DNA from 2 places in the Variovorax sp. FW301-JW7 genome. Region 2 is predicted to be linked to the other one. Evidence: predicted binding sites of a transcription regulator. Region 2 holds the regulator's gene; the other holds the start of a gene.
What was found. Region 2 encodes NrdR, which represses ribonucleotide reductase genes. Its sites were predicted from a motif close to CACNANATNTNGTG; they were not measured.
Positions count from the first base shown of each region.

Region 1 (6,175 bases), on a different contig from region 2:
GCCTTCTTCGCTACGACCTTCTTGGCTGCAACCTTCTTGGCCGCGACCTTCTTTGCCGCGACCTTCTTTGCCGGAGCCTTCTTCGCTACGACCTTCTTGGCCGGAGCCTTCTTGGCAGCGACCTTCTTTGCCGGAGCCTTCTTCGCGGCGACAGCCTTCTTAGCCGGAGCCTTCTTTGCAGCGACCTTCTTGGCCGGCGCTTTCTTTGCAGTTGCCATTTCTATTTCTCCTTGATCAAGTTGAAAAAATCAACCTATTGAAGCACTCCACGCGCGTTGGGAGCGTGAAGCGATTCATGGCGTTGGAATCTGAGCCCCAGCACCATGAACACCTGAGCCCTCGTCCATGCCGCGCTCTGTGGCGCGATCGGTGGCAAGGGCAATTCTTGAATTCATGAATTGTTGTGTATCGAAAAATTCAATCCCAGGAGAGCGCACCACCCGACTGGTACTCGATCACGCGGGTTTCGAAAAAGTTGCGCTCTTTCTTCAGGTCAATCATTTCGCTCATCCAGGGGAACGGGTTTTCCTCGTTCGGGAAGAGCGTTTCGAGGCCGATCTGCTGCGCGCGCCGGTTGGCGATGTAGCGCAGGTAGCCCTTGAACATGGAGGCGTTCATGCCGAGCACGCCGCGCGGCATGGTGTCTTCGGCGTATTTGTATTCGAGCTCGACGGCCTTCATGAAGAGGTCCTTGATCTCGGCCTTGAACTCTGCGGTCCACAGGCCGGGATTCTCGAGCTTGAGCTGGTTGATCAGGTCGATGCCGAAATTGCAGTGCATCGACTCGTCGCGCAGGATGTACTGGTACTGCTCGGCGGCGCCGGTCATCTTGTTCTGGCGGCCCAGCGCAAGGATCTGCGTGAAGCCGACGTAGAAGAAGAGGCCTTCCATCAGGCAGGCGAACACGATGAGCGACTTGAGCAGCGTCTGGTCGGTCTCGTGCGTGCCGGTCTTGAAGAGCGGGTCGCTGATGGCGTCGATGAACGGGAGCAGGAACTGGTCCTTCTCGCGGATCGATTGCACTTCGTTATAGGCGTTGAAGATCTCGCTCTCGTCCAGGCCGAGCGACTCGACGATGTACTGGTACGCGTGCGTGTGGATCGCTTCCTCGAAGGCCTGGCGCAGCAGGAACTGGCGGCACTCGGGGGCCGTGATGTGGCGGTAGGTGCCCAGCACGATGTTGTTGGCGGCCAGCGAGTCGGCAGTCACGAAGAAGCCGAGGTTGCGCTTGACGATGCGGCGCTCGTCTTCGGTCAGGCCGTTCGGGTCCTTCCACAACGCGATGTCACGCGTCATGTTCACTTCCTGCGGCATCCAGTGGTTGGCGCAGGTGGCGAGGTACTTTTCCCAGGCCCACTTGTACTTGAACGGCACCAGCTGGTTGACGTCGGTCTGGCCGTTGATGATCCGCTTGTCGGAAGCCTTGACGCGCTGGCCTGCAGCGGCGGCCACCGGTGCGGTGGCAGTGGCGGGTTGTGCAAGCGACGAAGTCGGAGCGGCGACCGCGCGACCTGCGGAAGAACCGCTGGTCGATGCGTGGTGCTGCTGCAATCCTTGTTGCATATCCTTTGGTAAGGAGGGCTTGACTTCTTCGTCCCAGGTCAACATAGAAAAATCCAATGCGCAATTATCGGAGCAACGATGTGAGTTGCAAAGTGCTCGTTCACATCGTGCGCCATTTATGGGGTTGTTATGTTGCTCGCATGCATCGCGCGACGTCAGTCAATGCCTTGATTGATTGAACGTCGCGCGCTTTTTACGTGTGCGAGCACCTCGCTGATCGATCGAAGCGTCTGGTGTGTTGACGCTTCACTTGCACATCACTGGCAGGCTTCGCAGGTCGGATCGTCGACACCGCAGAACGCGATGTCGGTGGCGGGCATCGCGCTCATCTGTGCCTGCGCTGCAGCAGCGGCGGCTTCGAGTGCGCTCATGCCCGAGGGTGCGTCGTTGCCCGACGACACCGCGTTGAGACGGCCCGATTGCACCGTCGACTTTTCAGCGTGCGTGGCGCTCTGCGTGCGCAGGTAGTACGTGGTCTTCAGGCCGCGCAGCCAGGCGAGCTTGTAGGTGTCGTCGAGCTTCTTGCCCGAGGCGCCGGCCATGTAGATGTTCAGCGACTGTGCCTGGTCGATCCACTTCTGGCGACGCGCGGCGGCTTCCACCAGCCACGTCGTCTCGACTTCGAACGCGGTGGCGTAGAGCGCCTTCACGTCCTGCGGCACGCGGTCGATGGGGCGCAGCGAACCGTCGAAGTGCTTCAGGTCCATGACCATCACGTCGTCCCACAGGCCCAGGCGCTTCAGGTCGCGCACCAGGTAGTGGTTGATCACGGTGAACTCGCCCGACAGGTTCGACTTGACCGACAGGTTGCCGAAGCAGGGCTCGATCGAAGCGTCGACGCCGATGATGTTCGAGATGGTCGCGGTCGGAGCGATGGCCACGCAGTTCGAATTGCGCATGCCCTGGCTCTTGATCTTCTGGCGCAGCGCGTCCCAGTCGAGCGTGGACGAGCGGTCCACTTCGACGTAGCCGCCGCGGGCCTTCTCGAGCAGGTCGAGCGTGTCGATCGGCAGGATGCCCTTGTCCCACAGCGAGCCCTTGTAGCTCGAGTACTTGCCGCGTTCGCGCGCCAGGTCGGCCGATGCCGAGTAGGCGTGGTAGCAGATGGCTTCCATCGACTCGTCGGCGAACTGCACGGCTTCTTGCGAGGCGTAGGGAATGCGCAGTTCGTACAGCGCGTCCTGGAAGCCCATGAGGCCCAGTCCGACCGGACGGTGGCGCAGGTTCGAGTCGCGCGCCTTCTTCACGGCGTAGTAGTTGATGTCGATCACGTTGTCGAGCATGCGCATTGCGGTCGAGATCGTCTTCTGGAGCTTCTCCTGGTCGACCTTGCCGTTCTTCAGATGCTGCAGCAGGTTCACGGAACCCAGGTTGCACACCGCGGTTTCGGTGTCGCTGGTGTTCAGCGTGATCTCGGTGCACAGGTTCGACGAGTGCACCACGCCGGCGTGCTGCTGCGGCGAGCGCACGTTGCAGGCGTCCTTGAACGTGATCCAGGGGTGGCCGGTCTCGAACAGCATCGTGAGCATCTTGCGCCACAGGTCCGAGGCCTGGATGGTGCGCGCGGGCTTGATCTCGCCGCGGGCGGCCTTTTCTTCGTAGGCGACGTAGGCCTTCTCGAAGTCGGCGCCGAACAGGTCGTGCAGGTCAGGCACGTTGGAGGGCGAGAACAGCGTCCAGGTGCCCTTTTCCATCACGCGGCGCATGAACAGGTCGGGGATCCAGTTGGCGGTGTTCATGTCGTGCGTGCGGCGGCGGTCGTCGCCGGTGTTCTTGCGCAGCTCCAGGAACTCCTCGATGTCGAGGTGCCAGGTTTCCAGGTACGTGCAGACGGCGCCCTTGCGCTTGCCGCCCTGGTTCACGGCCACGGCCGTGTCGTTCACCACCTTCAGGAACGGCACGACGCCTTGCGATTCGCCGTTGGTGCCCTTGATGTGGCTGCCCAGCGCGCGAACGCGGGTCCAGTCGTTGCCCAGGCCGCCGGCGAACTTCGACAGCAGCGCGTTTTCCTTGATCGACTCGTAGATGCCGTCCAGGTCGTCGGGCACGGTGGTCAGGTAGCAGCTGGACAGCTGCGAGCGCAGCGTGCCGGCGTTGAACAGGGTGGGCGTGCTCGACATGAAGTCGAACGACGACAGCACTTCGTAGAACTCGATGGCGCGGGCTTCGCGGTCGATTTCGTTCAGCGACAGGCCCATGGCCACGCGCATGAAGAACGCCTGCGGCAGCTCGATGCGCGACTTGCGCACGTGCAGGAAGTAGCGGTCGTACAGGGTCTGCAGGCCCAGGTAGTCGAACTGGTTGTCGCGCTCGGCCTTCAGGGCGGCGCCCAGGCGGGGCAGGTCGTACTGCAGCAGCTTTTCGTCGAGCAGCTCGTTGTCCACGCCCTTCTTGATGAATTGCGGGAAGTAGTCGGCGTAGGCGGTGGCACGGTCGACCGGCATCACTTCGCGGCCGATGATCTCCTTGAAGATCGTGTGCAGCAGCAGGCGCGCGGTGGCGAAGGTGTAGTCGGGGTCCTTCTCGATCAGCGTGCGGGCCGCGAGGATGGAGGCCTTGTAGACCTCGTCCAGCGGCACGCCGTCGTACAGGTTGCGCATCGTCTCGGCGACGATGGGGGCGGCGGTGATGCTGTCGCCCAGGCCCTGGCAGGCCGACTCGATCAGGCCCTTGAGCTCGTTCAGGTCGAGCGCCACGCGCTCGCCGTTGTCGAGCACATGCAGCGCCGGTGCGGCGGGCACGTCCTGCTCGCCTTGCTTCGAACGCTCCTGGGTGCGGCGTTCGCGGTACAGCACGTAGGCGCGTGCGATTTCATGGTGGCCGCCGCGCATCAGGCCGAGCTCGACCTGGTCCTGCACGTCTTCGATGTGGAAGGTGCCGCCGCCCGGACGCGAGCGCACCATGGCGCGGATCACGCCTTGCGTGAGCACGTCGACCGTTTCGCGCACGCTGGCCGAAGCCGCGCCCTGGGTGCCATGCACGGCCAGGAAGGCCTTCATCATGGCGATGGCGATCTTGTTCGGTTCGAAGGGAACGACGGCGCCGTTGCGGCGAATGATCTGGTAGTGGGCGAGGTTCTGACCGGTGGGCGAGCCCGCAGTGTCTTGTTGCTGCTGCGGCGTCGCGGGGACGGCGCGGGGGGTCGACGGGGTGTTCAGTGCAGTTTGCATTCGCTTCCTCTCGGTTGTGCAATTCTTGTTGGATGGCAAGGCCTCGCGGGCCTTGCGTCGGCGTTGTTGCCGAACGGGAGGACACTATATCTAGGGTCTGGGAGGGCTACAACCACTAGATGTAGTGTTTGCCTCTGGATGCAACCCCTACAGAAATTGCATCGGACTCAGCACATCGCCAGCGATGCCGCGTGAATACTGGCCCATGGTGGCGCAACCCACGTCTGGCGCGGCTTGCAAGGCGATTTGGGCCTGCAGGCCGCATGGTTGCTGCGCTGCGCGCTTGCGCCGATCAAATTGCTGCGCCGCGAGAGCGCCGCATCACGAGGCGCCGCGCGATTGAAAAAATTAGCGCGCCACCACCTGCTCGGGAAACATCTGTGGATTCCAGCCGAGCTGTTCGCGCAGCAGGCGCCAGTCGAAACCGGCGCCGGGGTCCTGCTTGCGGCCGGGCGCGATGTGCTCGTGACCGGCGATGTGGGCCACCGCGTAGTGCTGCGCGAGCGCGGCGCACAGGCTGGCCAGCGTCTCGTACTGCGCCTCTTCGAAGCGCTCGCCCTCGAGGCCTTCGAGCTCGATGCCGACCGAGTCGTCGTTGCAGTTGCTGCGCCCGCGCCACGACGACACGCCGGCGTGCCAGGCGCGGTCCTCGCAGCTCACGAACTGCCAGAGCTCGCCGTTGCGCCGCACATAGAAATGCGAGGACACCTCGAGCCCGCGGATCGACTGGAAGTACGGGTGCGCGTCCCAGTCGAGCCGGTTGGTGAAGAGTTGCTGCACGGCGTCGCCGCCGTATTCGCCCGGTGGCAGGCTGATGGAGTGCAGCACGATCAGGTCGGTCTGCGCGCCGACGGGGCGCGGGCCGAAGTTGGGCGAGGGCAGGGCCTTGGCGAAGCGGTACCAGCCGGCGCGCCAGAGTCCGTCGTCGCCGGCCTGTGGGGTGACGGGGTCGTCAGTCGTCGGCATGCGAGGTGGCGCCGTCGTCGCCGTTGGGCGTGGAGATGCCCAGGCGCGCGATGCGGTAGCGGATCTGGCGCAGGCTCATGCCCAGCCGCGCGGCGGCGGCCGTGCGGTTGAAGCCGCTTTCGTGCAGCGCGCGCACGAGGATCTCGCGCTCCTGCTGGTCGAGCCAGGCTTGCAGGTCGGAGGGCAGCGGCGGCGGCGCGGGTTTTGGCTCGACGGCGGGCGCGGCGACGGGAGCCACCGCAACGGCGGCTGGCGCTTCAGCGGATTCGCCGCGCGGCGCGGCCGGCATCGGCGTCATCGCGCCCATCAGGTCGATGTGCAGCTCGTCGCCGTCGTTCAGCGCCACGGCGCGGTGCAGCAGGTTCTCGAGCTCGCGCACGTTGCCATCGAGCGGGTGCTGGGCCAGGCGCAGCAGCAACGCGTCGGACAGGCGCGGCACGGGCAGGCCGCCGTCTTGCGCGATGCGCGCGAGCAGC
Region 1 is NZ_JBYTBC010000004.1:303,774-309,948, forward strand. Features, by position in the region: gene AC3WQM_RS13300 (histone H1-like DNA-binding protein) at 1-218, opposite strand, end outside; gene AC3WQM_RS13305 (ribonucleotide-diphosphate reductase subunit beta) at 418-1,608, opposite strand; gene AC3WQM_RS13310 (ribonucleoside-diphosphate reductase subunit alpha) at 1,821-4,733, opposite strand; gene ampD (1,6-anhydro-N-acetylmuramyl-L-alanine amidase AmpD) at 5,082-5,699, opposite strand; gene AC3WQM_RS13320 (sigma-54-dependent transcriptional regulator) at 5,686-6,175, opposite strand, start outside.
Region 1: a site for NrdR is predicted at 4,847-4,860, ahead of AC3WQM_RS13310 (ribonucleoside-diphosphate reductase subunit alpha). Genes of this name have one in related genera too.

Region 2 (6,175 bases):
GAAGCATGCGCTCCACGTAGCGCGCCACGGTGTCGATTTCGAGGTTGACCTTCGAGCCGGCCTTCAGGCCGCCGAGGGAGGTGTTTTCCACGGTGTGCGGGATCAGGTTGATGCTGACCTCGGCGGCGCCTTCGATGTCAGCCACGCTGTTGACCGTGAGGCTCACGCCGTTGATGGTGATCGAGCCCTTGTAGGCCAGGAAGCGTGCGAGCGCGGGCGGTGCGACCACGCGCAGCTCCCAGCTTTCGCCGACCGGCGCGAAGAAGCTCACGTGGCCGATGCCGTCCACGTGGCCCGAGACGATGTGGCCGCCGAGGCGGTCGCTCGCGCGCAGGGCCTTCTCGAGGTTGATGCGGCTGCCTTCGTCGGTCAGGCCGGCCGTCTTGTCGAGGGACTCCGCGGAAATGTCGATGGTGAATTGCCCGCGTTCAGGTGCGAGCGTGGTGACCGTCATGCAGGCGCCGTTGAGCGCGATGCTGTCGCCGAGCCCGACGTCGTCGAGGTAGCCGTCGGGCACCTCGATGCTGAGTCGCTTGCCGTAGGAGGAGGAGGTGCCGAGGTCGTGGATGGCGGCGATGCGCCCCACGCCGGTGATGATTCCGGTGAACATTTCCACATTTTCGCAGACATCGAGGGGTCTTCGGCCCGAAGGGCCGGTTTGCGACTGCGAATGTGCCGCGCCGCGTGGGCGGCGGCTCAGAAGCGGTCGCGGCCGGCGACGCGCGCGACGATGCGCAGGTCGGGCCCCAGCATGTCCACGGACTTGAATTCGAGCGGCAATGCGCCCGTCAGCGAGGTGAGCGGGCCCTCGGCATGCAGGTGGCTGGCGATGTCGAGCCCGCTGCCGATCAGCTTGGGCGCCAGGTACACCAGCAGCTCGTCCACGCAGCCTTCGCGCAGCAGCGAGCCGTTGAGCTTGTGGCCCGATTCGACATGCAGCTCGTTGACGCCGCGCGCCGCGAGGTCCTGGAGCATCGCGGGCAGGTCGACCTTGCCGTGCAGGTTGGGCAGGCAGGTGATGGTGGCACCACGGGCTTCGAGCGCGGCCGCCTTTTCTTCGTTGTGCCGGCTGGCGGCGTAGATCCAGACGGCACGGCCAGCTATGAAAATGTGAGCGTCGGGCGAGGTCTGGAGGTGGCTGTCGACCACCACGAGGTGGGGCTGGCGCGGCGTGTCGACCAGGCGCACGTCCAGGCGCGGGTTGTCTTCGAGCAGCGTGCCGACGCCGGTCAGCACCGCGCCGGTGCGGGCCCGCCAAGCATGGCCGTCGGTACGCGCGGCCTCGCCGGTGATCCACTGGCTCACGCCGTTGTGCAGGCCGGTGCGGCCGTCGATCGAGGCCGCAATCTTCATTCGAACCCAGGGCTGCTTGCGGACCATGCGGCTGAAGAAGCCGATGTTGAGCTCGCGGGATTCGTCGGCGCCCGGTCCGACTTCGACCTCGACACCTGCGGCGCGCAGCCGCGCAAAGCCCTGTCCCGCCACGAGCGGGTTCGGGTCGGCGAGCGAGGCCACGACGCGGCGCACGCCGGCGGCGATGAGCGCGTCGCAGCAGGGGCCGGTGCGGCCGTGGTGCGAGCAGGGTTCGAGCGTGACGTAGGCGGTGGCGCCTGCGGTCGAATGGCCCTGGGCCTGCGCGTCGCGCAGCGCCATCACCTCGGCGTGTGGGCCGCCGGCTTGTTGCGTGTGGCCCTGTCCGATCACATGACCGTCGGCATCACACAGCACGCAGCCGACGCGCGGGTTCGGGTCGGTCAGGCGGATCGCGGAAGCGGCCAGCTGCAGGGCAGTGGCGATGTGGGAGGCGTCGTGTCGGGAAGAGGACATGCCGGGTTCGTTCACGCCTTCTCGGGGGTCAGATGTCGCGCAGCAACTGCCGGAACTCGTCCACGTCCTCGAAGCTGCGGTACACCGAGGCAAAGCGCACGTAGGCGACCTTGTCGAGTTTCTTGAGTTCGCGCATCACGAGTTCGCCGACCTTCGTCGAATCGATTTCGCGCAGGCCGCTGGCCAAGAGTTTCTGTTCGATGCGCAGCAGGGCGTTGTCGATCTGCTCGATGCTCACGGGCCGCTTGCGCAGCGCCAGCATCATCGAGGCGCGCACCTTGGTCGAGTCGAAGTCGGCGCGGCTGCCGTCCTTCTTGACCACGACGGGGAAATTGACGTCGGGGCGCTCATACGTGGTGAAGCGCTTGTCGCAGGCGCTGCACTGGCGGCGCCTGCGGACGAAGTCGGCGTCTTCCGAAACGCGGGTCTCGACGACCTGCGTTTCGAGATGACCGCAAAAAGGGCATTTCATGCGGCCAGTGCTTCTCTTCTTCTGATTACGAAATCAACGGTAGACAGGGAAGCGGCTCGTCAAGGCGTGGACCTTGGCGCGCACCGCGTCGATGTTCGCCGCATCGCGCGGGTTCTCGAGCACGTCGGCCACCAGGTTCGCCGTGATGCGGGCCTCTTCGTCCTTGAAGCCGCGCGTGGTCATGGCGGGGGTGCCGATGCGCACGCCGCTGGTGACCATCGGCTTTTCCGGGTCGTTGGGGATCGCGTTCTTGTTGATCGTCATGTGGGCGGCGCCCAGCACGGCTTCGGCTTCCTTGCCGGTGATGCCCTTCGAACGCAGGTCGACCAGCATGACGTGGCTCTCGGTGCGTCCGCTCACGATGCGCAGGCCGCGCGCGGTCAGGGTGTCGGCCACGATCTGGGCGTTCTTGACCACCTGTTGCTGGTAGGCCTTGAACTCGGGCGTCAGGGCTTCCTTGAACGCGACGGCCTTGGCGGCGATCACGTGCATCAGCGGGCCGCCTTGCAGGCCGGGGAAGATGGCGCTGTTGATCGCCTTCTCGTGCTGCGACTTCATCAGGATGATGCCGCCGCGCGGGCCGCGCAGGCTCTTGTGCGTGGTCGAGGTGACGATGTCGGCGTGCGGCACCGGGTTGGGGTACACGCCCGCGGCCACGAGGCCGGCGTAGTGGGCGATGTCGACCATGAAGATCGCGCCGACGTCCTTGGCGACCTTGGCGAAACGCTCGAAGTCGATGTGCAGCGAGTAGGCCGAGGCGCCCGCGATGATCAGCTTGGGCATGTGCTCATGCGCCTTGCGTTCCATCGCGTCGTAGTCGATGGCTTCGTTGGCGTCCAGGCCGTAGCTCACCACGTTGAACCACTTGCCGCTCATGTTGAGAGGCATGCCGTGGGTCAGGTGGCCGCCTTCGGCCAGGCTCATGCCCATGATGGTGTCGCCGGGCTTCAGGAAGGCGAGCATCACGGCTTCGTTGGCCGAGGCGCCGCAATGCGGCTGCACGTTCGCGGCGTCGGCACCGAAGATCTGCTTGACGCGGTCGATGGCCAGCTGCTCGGCCACGTCGACGTGCTCGCAGCCGCCGTAGTAGCGCTTGCCCGGGTAGCCTTCGGCGTATTTATTAGTGAGCTGCGAGCCCTGGGCGGCCATGACGGCCGGCGAGGCGTAGTTCTCGCTGGCGATCAGCTCGATGTGGTGTTCCTGGCGCGCGTTTTCGGCTTGAATGGCGGCCCAGATTTCGGGATCGGTCTGTTCGACCAGGATATTGCGTTGGTACATGGCAGTCCTTTGAAGACGAGGTCCTTGTTCAACCAAACAAGGGCTGCCCAGGCGAACGGCTGAACGCCTGTTGTGGTCAGGCGGCACGCTTCCCAGTGGTATTCCACGTCAGCGCGTGGCACCTTTTTCAGGGTGCTGCGCCTATCGCCAGTCGCGTACAGGCCGAGTGTAGCGCAGGCCCGGAGGCTTCCGGGCCTGTAGGGCCGACAAGGCTTCAGGAAACTGCGGAGAGCAGGGCGACCTTGGCCGGCTCGCTGCCGGCGGCGGGTTCTTCACGGGCCGGCTTGGCCGGTGCCACGACCGGAATCGGCTGTGCACGCGCCGTGGTCGGCGGCGGCACGACCATCGTCGACGGCGCGCGGCCGGCGGCGACCTGGCGCAGGCGCTCGTGCTCGGCCAGCACCTTGGCGGCATAGCCACCGTCGTCGTCGAGGTTGGCGGCGCCCACGTAGTAGCGCAGGCCGCCTTCGAGCGAGCCGGCGCGGGCGATGCATTCCTGCAGCACCTTCACGCCGACGCGCATGTTGGTCACGGGGTCGAAGGCGGTGAGCGTGCCGCCCGCGCTTTCGTACTTGTCGCCGTGCACGCGGGTCATGACCTGCATCAGGCCCTGGGCGCCGACGTGGCTTTGCGCGAACGGGTTGAAGCTGGACTCGATGGCCATGATGGCCAGGATCAGCGTCGGGTCGAGCTTGGTGCGCTTGCCGATCTGGTAGGCCTCGGAGACCAGCACGCTCAGCGGTTCGGCCGCGACGCGATATTTCTTGCTGAGCCAATAGGCCACCGCCGCCTGCTGCTTGGGCAGCTCGTCGGGACTCGCGGCCGTAGTGCGCTCGATGGCGGTCGGCTCGAGGTCGGTGGCTTCGGGCGCGGGCTTGCGCGACTGCAGCCAGCCCATCAGTTGTTCCTCGCCGGTCTTGCGCAGATCGGGCCGCGCCACGAGGGCGAGGGCCGCGAACACGATGGCCAGGCCGACCAGCGCAAACCCGTTGTGGGTGATTTCAAAAAAGCCGTCTGCCACATCGGACACGAAGGTCCGTAGCCCGCGGGCTGTGGCATCAAACGCCTTGCTCATCGCTTTTTTTCCTTTCTGTGCGGCACCTGGCATGCAGCGCCGAAAGGGCGATGGATGAAGGCAGCGGCGCTTGGATTGGTATGTACGAATCAGGCTCCGCGCATGGAGGGGGTGGGGTAAGGAGCGCGGCGGCCTGATCACGCCGGTGGAATTCGGCAGCGGATTCAGGAAGGCCCTGCTGCGTCCGGCAGCGAGGGCAGGCGGATTCTAGCGTGGCTAAATACACGGTCAAGCATAAGGATTTGGTTTCATATGTTAATAAGTGCTTGAAGAATCCCCTCGTCCGAGGGGGCTCCAGGGGGAGTGCGCCTACGGGAAATCCCTTGGAAAAAGACATTTGCAAAGGAAGGGAGGGACGCCTAATCTGAACGGGCCTGAGGTTTCAGGCGTGTTTCCGAAGTCAGGCAGTCCGAGGTGCAAGTCAAGGACTCGAACGATGGAGGACCCCACGGCGGCAATCTCTTGCTGCCAGCACGGCGGGAACAATTACTTCCGGTCGCGCGAATCGATGGCATGGGTTTTGAGCCCGCCATCAAGCCCGGTGACAAGACACTTCGTCGACTCACCGGGCTTTCTTGTTTGTGGCGTTCACACTTTCGGCCTACCGATCCTGTCGAGGGGCGCGCGGGCATCGCAATGCCTCGCCAAAAGGGAACGCATTCACGTTTCAGCCAACTTTGTTGGCATCTGTTTGCGGCACACTTCTGCGGATGGATGCTGCTTCGATCAAACAAAACAAATGGGTGCGGCGTGGGGTTGTCGCGTTGCTGGTTCTGCTGGCCCTGTGGGTCATCGCCTGGCTGGCGGTGCCGCCGATTGCCAAGAGCCAGCTCCAGAAGATCGCGAGCGAGAAACTGGGCCGACAGGTCACCGTCGGCAAGATCGATTTCAAGCCCTGGACGCTCGAACTCGCACTGAATGACCTGCGCATTGCCACCGCCGACGGCAAGCAGCCGCAGGTGGCCATCAAGCGCATCTATGCCGACGCCGAACTGCAATCGCTGTTCCGTCTGGCGCCGGTGATCGACGCGGTGACCGTCGAGGCGCCCGCGGTGCTGCTCACGCACCAGGCCGACGGCAAGTACGACATCGACGACATCCTGGCCAAGCTGGCCTCGGGCCCGCCGCCCGACCCGAAGGCCGAGCCCGCGCGCTTTGCGATCTACAACATCTCGATCAAGGACGGCGCGGTCGATTTCGACGACCAGACCGTCAAGCGCCGACACGAGCTGCGCGGCTTCATGCTGAATGTGCCATTCCTGAGCAACCTCGCGTCCAAGCGCGAGATCACGACCGAGCCCAAGCTGGCCTTTGCGCTCAACGGCAGCCACTTCGACTCGGCCGCCTTCACGACCCCGTTCGCGCAAAGCCGCAAGACCGACGCCCACGTGCAGTTCAAGGGGCTCGACCTCGTGCCGTACCTGGGCTACATCCCCGGCGGCCTGCCGGTGAAGCTGCAGGCCGGCAGCCTGGACGCCGACCTGAAGATCGATTTCCAGCAGACCAACACCATCGGCCTGAAG
Region 2 is NZ_JBYTBC010000003.1:498,079-504,253, forward strand. Features, by position in the region: gene AC3WQM_RS10740 (riboflavin synthase) at 1-610, opposite strand, end outside; gene ribD (bifunctional diaminohydroxyphosphoribosylaminopyrimidine deaminase/5-amino-6-(5-phosphoribosylamino)uracil reductase RibD) at 697-1,827, opposite strand; gene nrdR (transcriptional regulator NrdR) at 1,856-2,299, opposite strand; gene glyA (serine hydroxymethyltransferase) at 2,333-3,577, opposite strand; ZMP/ZTP riboswitch at 3,616-3,742, opposite strand; gene AC3WQM_RS10760 (lytic transglycosylase domain-containing protein) at 3,792-4,652, opposite strand; gene AC3WQM_RS10765 (DUF748 domain-containing protein) at 5,363-6,175, shown strand, end outside.